Regions from separate parts of the Phytobacter cepae genome, predicted to be linked through region 1. Evidence: predicted binding sites of a transcription regulator. Region 1 holds the regulator's gene; each other region holds the start of a gene.
The links. Region 1 encodes PhoB, which activates phosphate uptake and scavenging genes when phosphate is short. Its sites were predicted from a motif close to CTGTCATAAAACTGNCNNAT; they were not measured.

Region 1 (4,246 bases):
AGGGCGAGACGCAACTCCTGGCTGCGATTCAGCCAGTTGAGCTGCGTTTGTGCGGTCTGCTGTCGGGTCAGCAGGCGCTGTTCCTCGTCAGTGAGTACCTGCAAACCTGCGGTGAGGGCCGTGCGCTGATCGTCATTGAGCAGCACTACGCCTTCTGCCTGAGCCTGGCATTTTTCCAGCGCCGTGCGGGCGATTTTATGTTTTTCAAACACCTCGGCAGAAATCTGTCCGTAGATCTCGGTGCCGGTCAGCTCTTCCAGCAGTTCCGCGCGCTCTTTGGGTTTAGCATTCAGAAAGGCGGCAAACTGGCCCTGTGAGAGCAGCATTGAACGGGTGAAGCGCCCATAGTCCAGCCCCGTCAGCGAGGCGGTAAGTTCGAGCTTATCTTTGACTTTATCCGCCAGAATTTTGCCGTCAGCACACTGCGCAAGTTCAACGCGCGGGACCTGCAAATTCCCGTCGGGCTGGTTTCGGGCGCGGGTCTGGCTCCAGAAGGCGCGATAGGCAATGCCTTTAACTTCGAATTCGACCTCTGCCAGGCAATCGGCCGTGTCACGGGTCATCAAATCATTTTGCGACTGCGAGACGTTATTCAGGCGCGGTGTTTCATGGTAAAGCGCGAGGCAGATGGCATCCAGCAGGGTGGTTTTACCCGCGCCGGTCGCCCCGGTAATGGCAAACAGACCGTTGCTGGCAAAAGGTTCGGCGGTAAAATCTATCTTCCATTCCCCTTTCAGGGAGTTGAGGTTTTTCAGGCGCAGGCTGAGAATTTTCATGCGTCGTGCTCCTGGTGCAGGCCGTGCAGTGTTTCTGCAAAGAGCGCCTCTAATCTGGCCTGTTGTGTCTCATCCAGTTCTTCCTGGGCCAGACGGCGCGCGAAGACCTCCTCCACGCTTAATTCGCTGAGGGTTTCACGGCGCTCACCGGCAAGAATGCGTTCACGTTGCTCCCGGCTGCGGCGAACCAGCAACACTTCTACCGGCAGTTCGGCGGTCAGCAACTGAATTTTCCGCTGCATATCGCTGAGGTAGTCGTCGGTGGCTATTTCGATATCCAGCCAGACGGGGCGCGCAGCATCATGATGCCGCCACTGTTCAAGCTGTTCGCGAATGGCCGTCAGGTCGCCTTTAATGACCCCTAATTGCTGGGTAACAGGCACTTCCAGTGCCGTCACGTCGGCCAGCTTTCCCGCGTCAAAGGTCACTAAATTGACATATTTACTTTTGCCGGTTTCATCAAAGCTCAGGGCGATGGGCGAGCCGCAGTAGCGAATATGTTCCTGACCGCCAATCTTCTGCGGACGGTGAATATGGCCCAGCGCGATATAATCGGCGGACGGGAAATTCTGCGCCGGGAAGGCGTCCAGGGTGCCGATATAAATCTCGCGTACGGCATCACTTTTACTGGCGCCTACCGTCGTGAGGTGACCGCTGGCGATGATAGGTAAGGTCTGTTCGCCGCGGAGTGTGCAGGCGGCATCATGCTGTTGCTGGTAGTAGTCGGTGATGGCGCCTAACAGATGCTGCTGCTTTTGCTGCCCGGAAAGCCCGGCCTGGCTGGTCACAATGTCGCGCGGACGTAAAAACGGTACCGGGCAGAACACCGCGCCTGGCGAGCCATCGCGCAACGGTAAATAGAAAGGGGCGCTTCCCGCGCTGGCGACGACGGTGGTTTTCAGCCAGGCCAGAATATCTTTTGATTCATTGAGTGTGGCGACGGAGTCGTGATTCCCGGCCAGCACAACCAGATGACAGCCGGTGTTTTGTAACTTCACGACAAACCGGTTATAGAGTTCGCGCGCGTAGCTGGGGGGCGAACCGGTATCAAAGATGTCGCCCGCGACAATGATCGCGTCAACCTGATGTTCTTCAGCCGTGGTCAGTAGCCAGGAGAGAAAAGCGTCGTGCTCGGCGGCACGGCTCTTGCTGTAAAAGTTCTGACCGAGGTGCCAGTCCGATGTATGAATGATGCGCATAGCGGTTCCATGGCAAAAAAGCGTAAACGGGATTATAACATTCAAGAGCCTATGAGCCGCCAGCGAAAGCGCTTAGCCGCTGTCATATAACGGAATGATGCGTCATCTGTTGGTCATTTGTTTCATAAATCTGTCACAAAAGTGACGCATACTGGCGCCGCGGTTGACTGATGACTTTAATTAAACAGGGCAAATTATGGCAAGACGCATTCTGGTCGTAGAAGATGAAGCTCCCATTCGTGAAATGGTGTGTTTCGTGCTTGAGCAAAACGGCTTTCAACCTGTCGAAGCGGAAGATTATGACAGCGCGGTGAACCAACTGAATGAACCCTGGCCCGATCTGATTTTACTGGACTGGATGTTGCCAGGCGGCTCTGGTATCCAGTTTATTAAGCACCTCAAACGTGAAGCCATGACTCGGGAAATCCCGGTGATGATGCTGACGGCTCGCGGTGAAGAAGAAGATCGTGTGCGCGGCCTTGAAACCGGTGCAGACGATTACATCACTAAACCTTTCTCCCCTAAAGAGCTGGTTGCGCGAATCAAAGCGGTTATGCGTCGCATCTCGCCTATGGCGGTAGAAGAGGTCATTGAGATGCAGGGGCTGAGCCTCGACCCAAGCTCTCATCGGGTGATGACCGGCGAGAATCCGCTGGACATGGGGCCGACGGAGTTTAAGCTGTTGCACTTCTTCATGACGCACCCGGAACGCGTCTACAGCCGTGAACAGCTGCTTAACCACGTCTGGGGAACCAATGTCTATGTAGAAGATCGCACGGTCGACGTGCATATTCGCCGCTTGCGTAAAGCACTGGAAACCAGCGGCCACGATCGTATGGTACAGACAGTTCGCGGCACGGGTTATCGCTTCTCAACCCGTTTCTGAAATCTGACAGGAGTGTGACGCGTGCTGGAACGGCTGTCATGGAAAAGGCTGGTACTCGAACTCATCCTATGTTGTCTACCTGCTGCACTGCTTGGCATATTCTTTGGTTACCTGCCGTGGTTTTTGCTGGCGGCAGTCACCGGACTACTGGCCTGGCATTTCTGGAATTTAATGCGTCTTTCCTGGTGGCTATGGGTCGATAAAAGCATGACCCCGCCCCCTGGCACCGGCAGTTGGGAACCGCTGCTTTACGGCCTGCACCAGATGCAGATGCGCAATAAAAAGCGTCGTCGCGAACTGGGCAATCTCATTAAGCGTTTTCGCAGCGGTGCGGAATCCTTGCCGGATGCCGTTGTGCTCACTACGGAAGAGGGGGCTATTTTCTGGTGTAACGGACTGGCACAACAGCTTCTCAATCTGCGCTGGCCGGACGATAACGGCCAAAACATCCTCAACCTGCTGCGCTACCCCGAATTTACCCGTTACTACAAAGCGCGAAACTTTGATCGCCCGTTGAATCTGGTGCTGAACAATGGGCGTCATCTTGAGATGCGCATGATGCCTTACAGCGAGCAGCAGTTGCTGATGGTGGCGCGTGACGTCACGCAAATGCACCAGCTTGAAGGGGCGCGACGTAACTTCTTTGCCAACGTCAGCCATGAACTTCGCACGCCGTTAACGGTATTGCAGGGCTACCTGGAGATGATGCAGGAACAGACGCTGGAGGGGCTACCGCGTGAGAAAGCGTTACATACCATGCGAGAACAAACATCGCGCATGGAAGGGCTGGTGAAGCAGCTCCTGACGCTCTCTAAAATCGAAGCCGCACCCATCACGCCGCCGAATGAAATCATTGATGTGCCGATGATGCTTCGGGTGGTGGAGAGAGAAGCGCAAACCTTAAGTCACAATAAGCACGAACTGGAGTTTGTGGTGGATGGTGCGCTAAAAGTGCTGGGCAATGAGGAGCAACTGCGCAGTGCGATTTCGAACCTGGTCTACAACGCCGTCAACCATACGCCCGCCGGGACGCACATCACCGTGCAGTGGCAGCGTGTGGCACAGGGTGTGCAGTTCAGCGTTGAGGATAACGGGCCTGGGATTTCAGCAGAGCACATTCCGCGTCTGACAGAACGTTTCTACCGCGTGGACAAAGCCCGCTCCCGCCAGACCGGGGGCAGTGGCCTGGGCCTGGCGATAGTTAAACACGCGGTGAATCACCATGACAGCAAGCTGGAAATCCAGAGTACACCGGGTAAAGGCACCCGCTTTAGCTTTATGTTGCCCGAAAGACTGATGGTGAAACACGCAAGCTGACACCCTGGGTGTCAGCTTTTCTTTCCAATTCTGTCAGAACCTCTCTTTTTTGACCCCGCTTTACATCC
Region 2 (4,246 bases), 2.3 Mb from region 1:
TTTCCCGCGACCGCATCGATTATCAGGCTCTGCCGGATCACGAAAAACATATTTTCATCAGTAACCTGAAATATCAGACGCTGCTGGACTCCATTCAGGGGCGTAGCCCGAACGTGGCGCTGCTGCCGCTGATCTCAATTCCTGAGCTGGAAACCTGGGTTGAAACCTGGGCGTTTTCCGAGACGATCCATTCCCGCTCTTATACGCACATCATCCGTAACATCGTTAACGATCCCTCTCTTGTGTTTGACGACATCGTCACCAACGAGCAGATTCAGAAACGTGCGGAAGGGATTGCTCACTACTATGACGCCCTGATCGAGATGACCAGCTACTGGCATCTGCTGGGTGAAGGCACCCACACCGTTAATGGCAAAACCGTCACCGTTAGCCTGCGAGCATTGAAAAAGCAGCTTTATCTGTGCCTGATGAGCGTCAACGCGCTGGAAGCGATCCGTTTTTACGTCAGCTTTGCCTGCTCCTTTGCCTTCGCCGAACGCGAACTGATGGAAGGCAATGCCAAAATCATCCGTTTGATTGCACGTGATGAAGCCCTGCATCTGACCGGCACGCAGCATATGCTCAATCTGCTGCGTTCTGGCGTCGATGACCCGGAGATGGCGGAAATTGCCGAAGAGTGCAAACAAGAGTGCTATGACCTGTTTGTGCTGGCAGCCGTTCAGGAGAAAGAGTGGGCTGAGTACCTGTTCCGCGACGGCTCCATGATCGGTCTGAATAAAGACATCCTGTGGCAGTATATTGAGTACATCACCAATATCCGCATGCAGGCAGTCGGCCTGGATCTGCCGTTCCAGACCCGCTCTAACCCGATTCCGTGGATCAACACCTGGCTGGTGTCTGACAACGTGCAGGTTGCCCCACAGGAAGTGGAAGTGAGCTCCTATCTGGTCGGTCAGATCGACTCTGAAGTCGACACTGACGACCTGAGCAACTTCCAGCTCTGATGACACGCGTAACCTTGCGTCTGACTGGCACGCAGTTGATGTGCCAGGAAGAGCACCCTTCTCTGCTGGTGGCACTCGAATCGCATCGGGTAACGGTGGAGTATCAATGTCGGGAAGGCTACTGTGGCTCCTGCCGCTGCCGACTGGTCTCAGGCCAGGTTGACTGGCTGACCGAGCCGCTGGCATTTATCCAGCCCGATGAGATTTTGCCCTGTTGTTGCAGGGCAAAAGGGGATATTGAGATTGAAATGTAAAAAGGGCCTTACGGCCCTTTTTTATTGCTTTACTGACGCTTCGCCGCGATCTCGGCATGATGTTTACGTTCGCCGATCATCACCACAATCAGCAGTAACACCGCCAGAATGCTGCCGCCGATCATCACCATAAAGCCGCCATCCCAGCCGAAGAAATCAACGGTATACCCGACAATCGCACTGGCGGCCACTGACCCGCCAAGGTACCCAAACAGACCGGTAAAGCCCGCAGCGGTGCCGGCGGCTTTTTTCGGTGCCAGTTCAAGGGCGTGCAGGCCAATCAACATTACCGGACCGTAAATCAGGAAGCCGATAACGATCATACAGGCCATATCGACGCCAGGATTACCAGCCGGATTAAGCCAGTAGACAATGGTGGCGATGGTCACCAGCGTCATAAAGAAGACCCCGGTTGCCCCACGGTTGCCACGGAAGACTTTGTCCGACATCCAGCCGCAGATTAAGGTCCCAGGGATCCCGGCATATTCATACAGGAAATAGGCCCATGAAGACTTATCCAGCGCGAAATGTTTCACCTCTTTCAGGTAGGTCGGTGACCAGTCCAGAATGCCGTAACGCAGTAAGTAAACGAACACGTTAGCGATAGCGATATACCACAGCAGACGGTTCGGGAAGACGTACTGCATGAAGATTTGCTTCGCCGTCAGCTCCTCTTCAGCCTTCTCGCTGTAATCATCCGGATAGTCGTTCTTATACTCTTCAATCGGCGGCAAGCCGCAGGATTGCGGCGTGTCGCGCATCATAGCGAAGGCAAAGAGCGCCACGATAATGGCGCCGAACGCTGGCATATAGAGCGCCGCCCGCCAGTCGTTAAACCAGGCCATGCCGAGCAGGAACAGCAGCGGTGGAATCCCGCCCCCCACGTTATGCGCGCAGTTCCAGACTGAGACGATGCCGCCACGCTCCTTCTGCGACCACCAGTGCACCATGGTGCGCCCGCATGGCGGCCACCCCATCCCCTGGAACCAGCCGCACAGGAACAGCAGGACGAACATCACTGCAATGCTGGAGGTCGCCCAGGGCACAAAGCCCATAAACAGCATGACTGCCGCAGCGAGGATCAAGCCGGCCGGGAGAAACACGCGCGGATTCGAACGATCCGACACCGAGCCCATGATGAATTTCGAAAATCCATAGGCAATAGAAATGCCGGACAGCGCAAAACCTAAATCGCCGCGCGAGAACCCCTGCTCCACCAGATAGGGCATCGCCAGGGCAAAGTTCTTGCGCACCAGATAGTAAGCGGCATAGCCGAAGAAAATGCCCAGAAAAATCTGCCAGCGCAGACGGCGGTAAAGGGGATCGACCTGGTCGGATGGAACGCGCGCCCGATGGGGTTCCGGTCTAAAAATACTCAGCATCTAAGCCTCCGTGGCGTATGTTTTTCATGATTTATGGCTGCTATGAGTGAAAACGAAACTACAGTGTGTTTCTCTGGCCGCAATATTAAGGAAAGTCTAATAAGAAAAAACCAACTGTCGCATTTTATGTTACAGAATTATGACAAAGCTCCAGTTTCACGCATCAAACACCCTTCCCGCTTTCGTTTTTTGTTCGAATATGCGCGATATCAAACAAACCACAGTGACAGTGTGGCTAAATAATAAAAATAATTTCGCTATGGAAGGACATGACGATGAGCAATGCGACTGACTTCGATGTCATCATTATTGGCGGGGGAGCAACCGGGGCAGGGATTGCGCGCGACTGCTCACTAAGGGGGCTGCGGGTTGCGCTGGTCGAACGGCATGATATCGCCACTGGCGCGACGGGCCGCAATCACGGGCTACTGCACAGTGGCGCACGCTACGCGGTGACCGATAATGAATCAGCGCGGGAATGCATCGCCGAAAACCAGATCCTCAAGCGTATCGCCCGTCACTGTATTGAGCCGACCGGCGGGCTGTTCATTACTCTGCCGGAGGACGATCTGGCCTGGCAGCAACACTTTATTGCTGCCTGCCAGAAAGCGGGCATCTCTGCGCAGGCGATGACACCTGAAGAAGCGCTACGCATTGAGCCAACCGTAAACCCGGCGCTCATCGGCGCGGTACGCGTTCCAGACGGCACCGTCGACCCCTTTCGCCTGACCGCCAGTAATATGCTTGATGCGCGCGAACACGGTGCAGTGATATTAACCGGGCATGCCGTATGTGGCCTGATTCGCCAGGGCGACCGGGTGAGCGGTGTGCAGTTGCTTCACCCCCAGTCGCGGGAAAAATATGCATTACATGCCCCCGTGGTGGTGAACGCCGCCGGCATTTGGGGGCAACATATCGCGGAATACGCCGATCTCCGCATTCGCATGTTCCCGGCGAAAGGCGCACTGCTCATTCTCGATCATCGTATCAATCAGCAGGTGATTAACCGCTGCCGTAAGCCTGCCGATGCCGACATCCTGGTGCCTGGCGACACCATTTCTCTGATTGGCACCACCTCTACCCACATTGATTACAACGACATTGATAACACGCGTGTCACCCCCGAGGAGGTCGAGATTCTCCTTCGTGAAGGGGAAAAACTGGCCCCGCGTATGGCGCAAACGCGCGTGCTGCGCGCCTATGCGGGTGTGCGTCCATTGGTCGCCAGTGACGATGATCCGACCGGGCGTAACGTCAGCCGCGGCATTGTCCTGCTCGACCATGCAGAACGAGACGGTATGGAGGGGTTCATTACCATCACCGGCGGCAAACTGATGACCTACCGCCTGATGGCAGAGTGGGCAACCGACGCAGTGTGTCGCAAGCTGAACCACAGCGCGTCCTGCACCACCGCCACTACGCCCCTGCCGGGCTCTCAGCAGCCGACGGAGCAGACGCTGCAAAAAATCATCTCCCTGCCCGTGCCGCTGCGCGGTTCGGCCGTTTATCGTCACGGGGATCGTACCCCGGACTGGCTGGGAAGCCATCGCCACAACCGCAGTCTGGTCTGCGAGTGTGAAGCGGTAACCGCTGGCGAGGTTCAGTATGCAGTGGAAAATCTCAACGTGAATTCGCTGCTGGATTT
Region 3 (4,246 bases), 1.5 Mb from region 1:
AATTTTTGATGCGATTCAGGCAGCGAAAGCGCGCCACGTGGATGTGCTGATCGCCGACACTGCCGGGCGCTTGCAGAATAAAGCGCACCTGATGGAAGAACTGAAGAAAATTGTCCGCGTTATGAAAAAGCTGGACGAGGATGCCCCGCATGAAATCATGCTGACTATTGATGCCAGCACCGGGCAGAATGCGGTAAGCCAGGCCAAACTGTTCCATGAAGCTGTTGGCCTGACAGGGATAACGCTGACCAAGCTGGACGGAACCGCCAAGGGGGGTGTCATCTTCTCGGTCGCCGATCAGTTCGGCATTCCTATTCGTTACATCGGGGTCGGCGAACGTATTGAGGACCTGCGTCCGTTTAATGCGGGCGATTTTATAGAGGCACTTTTTGCCCGAGAGGATTAACAATGATTCGCTTTGAACACGTCAGCAAAGCCTATCTCGGTGGGAGACAAGCGTTGCAGGGGGTGACTTTCCACCTGCAACCGGGCGAGATGGCATTTCTGACCGGCCACTCCGGCGCAGGGAAAAGTACTCTGCTTAAGCTTATTTGTGGCATCGAGCGGCCAAGCGCCGGGAAAATTCTGTTTGCTGGGCATGATATTTCGCGCCTGAAAAACCGCGAAGTGCCGTTTTTGCGTCGACAGATCGGCATGATTTTCCAGGATCACCATCTCTTAATGGACAGAACGGTATACGACAACGTGGCGATCCCGTTGATTATTGCCGGCGCCAGCGGGGATGACATCCGCCGTCGCGTCTCTGCGGCGTTAGATAAAGTGGGCTTGCTCGACAAAGCGAGAAGTTTCCCCATTCAGCTGTCTGGTGGTGAGCAACAGCGCGTGGGCATTGCCCGTGCGGTGGTGAACAAGCCTGCGGTGCTGCTGGCGGATGAACCGACCGGTAACCTGGATGAAGCCCTCTCTGAGGGGATTTTACGTCTTTTCGAGGAGTTCAACCGCGTTGGGGTAACGGTTCTGATGGCGACGCATGCCCTGGGGCTTATTTCCAGCCGTCCTTACCGCGTCCTGTCCCTCAGCGACGGGCATATGCATGGAGGCCGCATCGGTGAATAAGCGCGAGGCAATGAACCACATACGCCGGTTCGGCGGCAAATTAGATCGTTTCCGTAAGTCGGCAGGCGGTGCAGGGGATGCGGGACGTAACGCTCCGCGCCGGGGTAAAACGCCACCGAAACCGAACTCGCGTAAAACCAATGTTTTTAACGAGCAGGTGCGCTACGCCTTCCAGGGGGCGTTGCAGGATCTTAAAAGCAAGCCGTTTGCGACCTTCCTGACGGTGATGGTGATCGCCATCTCCCTGACGCTGCCGAGCGTCTGCTATATGGTTTACAAAAACGTCAACGAGGCCGCCTCGCAATATTACCCGTCTCCGCAAATTACCGTGTACCTGGATAAATCGCTGGATGACGATGCGGCAGCCCAGGTGGTGGGGCAGTTGCAGTCCGAACAGGGGGTTGAGAAGGTCAATTACCTGTCTCGCGAAGATGCGCTGGGGGAATTCCGTAACTGGTCGGGGTTTGGCGGCGCACTGGATATGCTGGAAGAAAACCCGTTGCCGGCGGTCGCCGTGGTGATCCCGAAGCTGGATTTCCAGGGAACCGACTCGCTGAATACGTTGCGTGATCGTATTACCAGGCTGCACGGCATTGATGAAGTGCGTATGGACGACAGCTGGTTTGCGCGTCTGGCTTCTCTGACCGGGCTGGTCGGGCGGGTGTCGGCGATGATTGGCGTATTAATGGTGGCGGCTGTTTTCCTGGTCATTGGTAACAGCGTGCGCTTAAGTATCTTCTCTCGTCGTGACACCATCAACGTCCAGAAGCTGATTGGCGCAACGGATGGCTTTATCCTGCGTCCTTTCCTGTATGGCGGGGCACTACTGGGCTTTTGCGGCGCGTTCCTGTCACTCATTCTTTCTGAGATTCTGGTGATGCGCCTTTCATCGGCGGTGACCGAAGTGGCGAAGGTGTTCGGCACGCAGTTTGAATTAAGTGGTCTGTCGTTTGATGAATGTTTGCTACTGCTGCTGGTGTGCTCAATGATTGGCTGGGTGGCCGCCTGGCTTGCCACAGTTCAACATTTACGTCACTTTACTCCACAGTAAAAAATCTCTGATATACTCTTTCCCTGCAATGCAGTATTCCCGTAGCAGGGAAAGCGTATAACTCATATCTCCCTTTTCCTGCCCCGGTTTTTCATACTTATGTCACATTTTGTGCCTAATTTATTCACAACCCATCCTGGAACTTGTGGATAAAATCACTGTCTGATAAAAGAGTGAATGCTATTCTCGTTGCTCATTAACGCTGGCATGTTTGTTGCCTGATGGGGACAGACCGCCGCCAGTCGGATGTAAATTGAGAGGATTTGAATGACCAAAGAAATGCAATCTTTAGCTTTAGCCCCTGTTGGTAACCTGGAGTCTTACGTCCGGGCTGCGAACGCATGGCCGATGTTGACGGCTGATGAAGAAAGGGCATTGGCTGAAAAGCTGCATTACCAGGGCGATCTGGAAGCAGCTAAAACGCTGATCCTGTCTCACCTGCGCTTTGTTGTTCATGTTGCTCGTAACTATTCGGGCTATGGCCTGCCGCAGGCTGACCTGATTCAGGAAGGTAACATCGGCCTGATGAAAGCCGTGCGCCGTTTTAACCCGGAAGTGGGTGTACGTCTGGTCTCTTTCGCCGTGCACTGGATCAAAGCCGAAATTCATGAATACGTGCTGCGTAACTGGCGCATTGTGAAAGTCGCCACCACCAAAGCACAGCGTAAACTGTTCTTTAACCTGCGTAAAACCAAGCAGCGTCTGGGCTGGTTTAATCAGGATGAAGTGGAAATGGTGGCCCGTGAACTGGGCGTGAGCAGCAAAGACGTGCGCGAAATGGAATCCCGTATGTCGGCACAGGATATGGCGTTTGATATGTCCTCCGACGACGATTCCGAAAGCCACGCGGTTGCGCCGGTGCTCTACCTGCAGGACAAATCGTCTAACTTTGCTGACGGCATTGAAGATGATAACTGGGAAGAGCAGGCCGCTAACAAACTGACCTTTGCGATGGAAGGTCTCGATGAGCGTAGCCAGGATATTATCCGCGCCCGTTGGCTGGACGACGACAACAAGTCCACGCTGCAGGAACTGGCAGATCGTTACGGTGTTTCCGCTGAGCGTGTACGCCAGCTGGAAAAGAACGCGATGAAGAAACTGCGCGCTGCCATTGAAGCGTAATTAATACGCGAAAGAATAAGCCGGGTTAAGCGAAAGCGACCCGGCTTTTTGTTGTCTTAACTCTGCCCTTTGATGCAGTCGAGCAGTCCCTTAAACGCTGCCTCCATCTCCTCCTCTTCCATGGCGGCAAAGCCCATTAACAGGCCTTTAAGCGGCTCATTTCCTGCGTAATAGCGTGAAAGCGCGCGCACCAGAATGCCCCGTTCGTTCGCCCTGCGAGCAAGGGCTACGTCATCGCATTTGTCGGGCAGTGACAGCACCAGGTGCAGGCCGGCATTGTCGTTATATTCACTTAAGGCCTCTTTTCCGAGCGCGTCTGTAATCAGGCCTGCCAGCCGTGCGCGGCGTCGGGCATAGAGTAACCGCATTCGACGAATGTGCGCCGTGTAATACCCTTCGCTGATAAACAGCGCCAGCGCTTCCTGATCCAACAGTCGCCCACCACGATAAAGCTCCGTATGCGCTGTCTTTAAAGCCTGCATCAACGGGCGAGGCAGCACCAGATAGCCGAGACGAAGCCCTGGGTAGAGTGTCTTACTGAATGTGCCGGTGTAAATGACCGGGGCATCGTCCACCAGGCCCTGCAGCGCAGGGATGGGCTGACCGGAAAAGCGAAACTCGCTGTCGTAATCATCCTCGACAATCCAGCTTCCCGTTTGCCGTGCCAGCGCTAATAAACGCTGGCGACGTTCAAGACTCATCACGCAGCCGAGAGGATACTGGTGAGAGGGGGTAACAAAAATCAGTTTTGGCGGCATATTCCCGGCTTCGGGAGGATTCATACCGGCATGGTCGACGTTGATGGATTCCAGCGTGACGCCATTCATCGCCAGGACATTGCGAATGCCCCAGTAGGCGGGTTCCTCAATCCAGGCGCTATCGCCGGGATTACACAACATGCGTGATACCAGATCGATCGCCTGGTGAATGCCTTCGGTTATCAGGATCTGCTCTGCGCTGCATTTAACCGATCGGGTGATGCGTAGATAATCCACC

Region 2: the regulator PhoB is predicted to act here: its motif matches at 2,728-2,747, upstream of glpT (glycerol-3-phosphate transporter).
Region 3: the regulator PhoB is predicted to act here: its motif matches at 2,217-2,236, upstream of rpoH (RNA polymerase sigma factor RpoH).

The regions. Positions count from the first base shown of each region.
Region 1 is NZ_CM135107.1:4,019,486-4,023,731, reverse strand. It holds gene sbcC (exonuclease subunit SbcC) at 1-776, opposite strand, end outside; gene sbcD (exonuclease subunit SbcD) at 773-1,975, opposite strand; gene phoB (phosphate response regulator transcription factor PhoB) at 2,172-2,861, shown strand; gene phoR (phosphate regulon sensor histidine kinase PhoR) at 2,883-4,178, shown strand.
Region 2 is NZ_CM135107.1:1,681,318-1,685,563, reverse strand. It holds gene nrdB (class Ia ribonucleoside-diphosphate reductase subunit beta) at 1-965, shown strand, start outside; gene yfaE (class I ribonucleotide reductase maintenance protein YfaE) at 965-1,219, shown strand; gene glpT (glycerol-3-phosphate transporter) at 1,249-2,601, opposite strand; gene glpA (anaerobic glycerol-3-phosphate dehydrogenase subunit A) at 2,877-4,246, shown strand, end outside.
Region 3 is NZ_CM135107.1:356,983-361,228, forward strand. It holds gene ftsY (signal recognition particle-docking protein FtsY) at 1-406, shown strand, start outside; gene ftsE (cell division ATP-binding protein FtsE) at 409-1,077, shown strand; gene ftsX (permease-like cell division protein FtsX) at 1,070-2,128, shown strand; gene rpoH (RNA polymerase sigma factor RpoH) at 2,396-3,250, shown strand; gene pdxR (MocR-like pyridoxine biosynthesis transcription factor PdxR) at 3,307-4,246, opposite strand, start outside.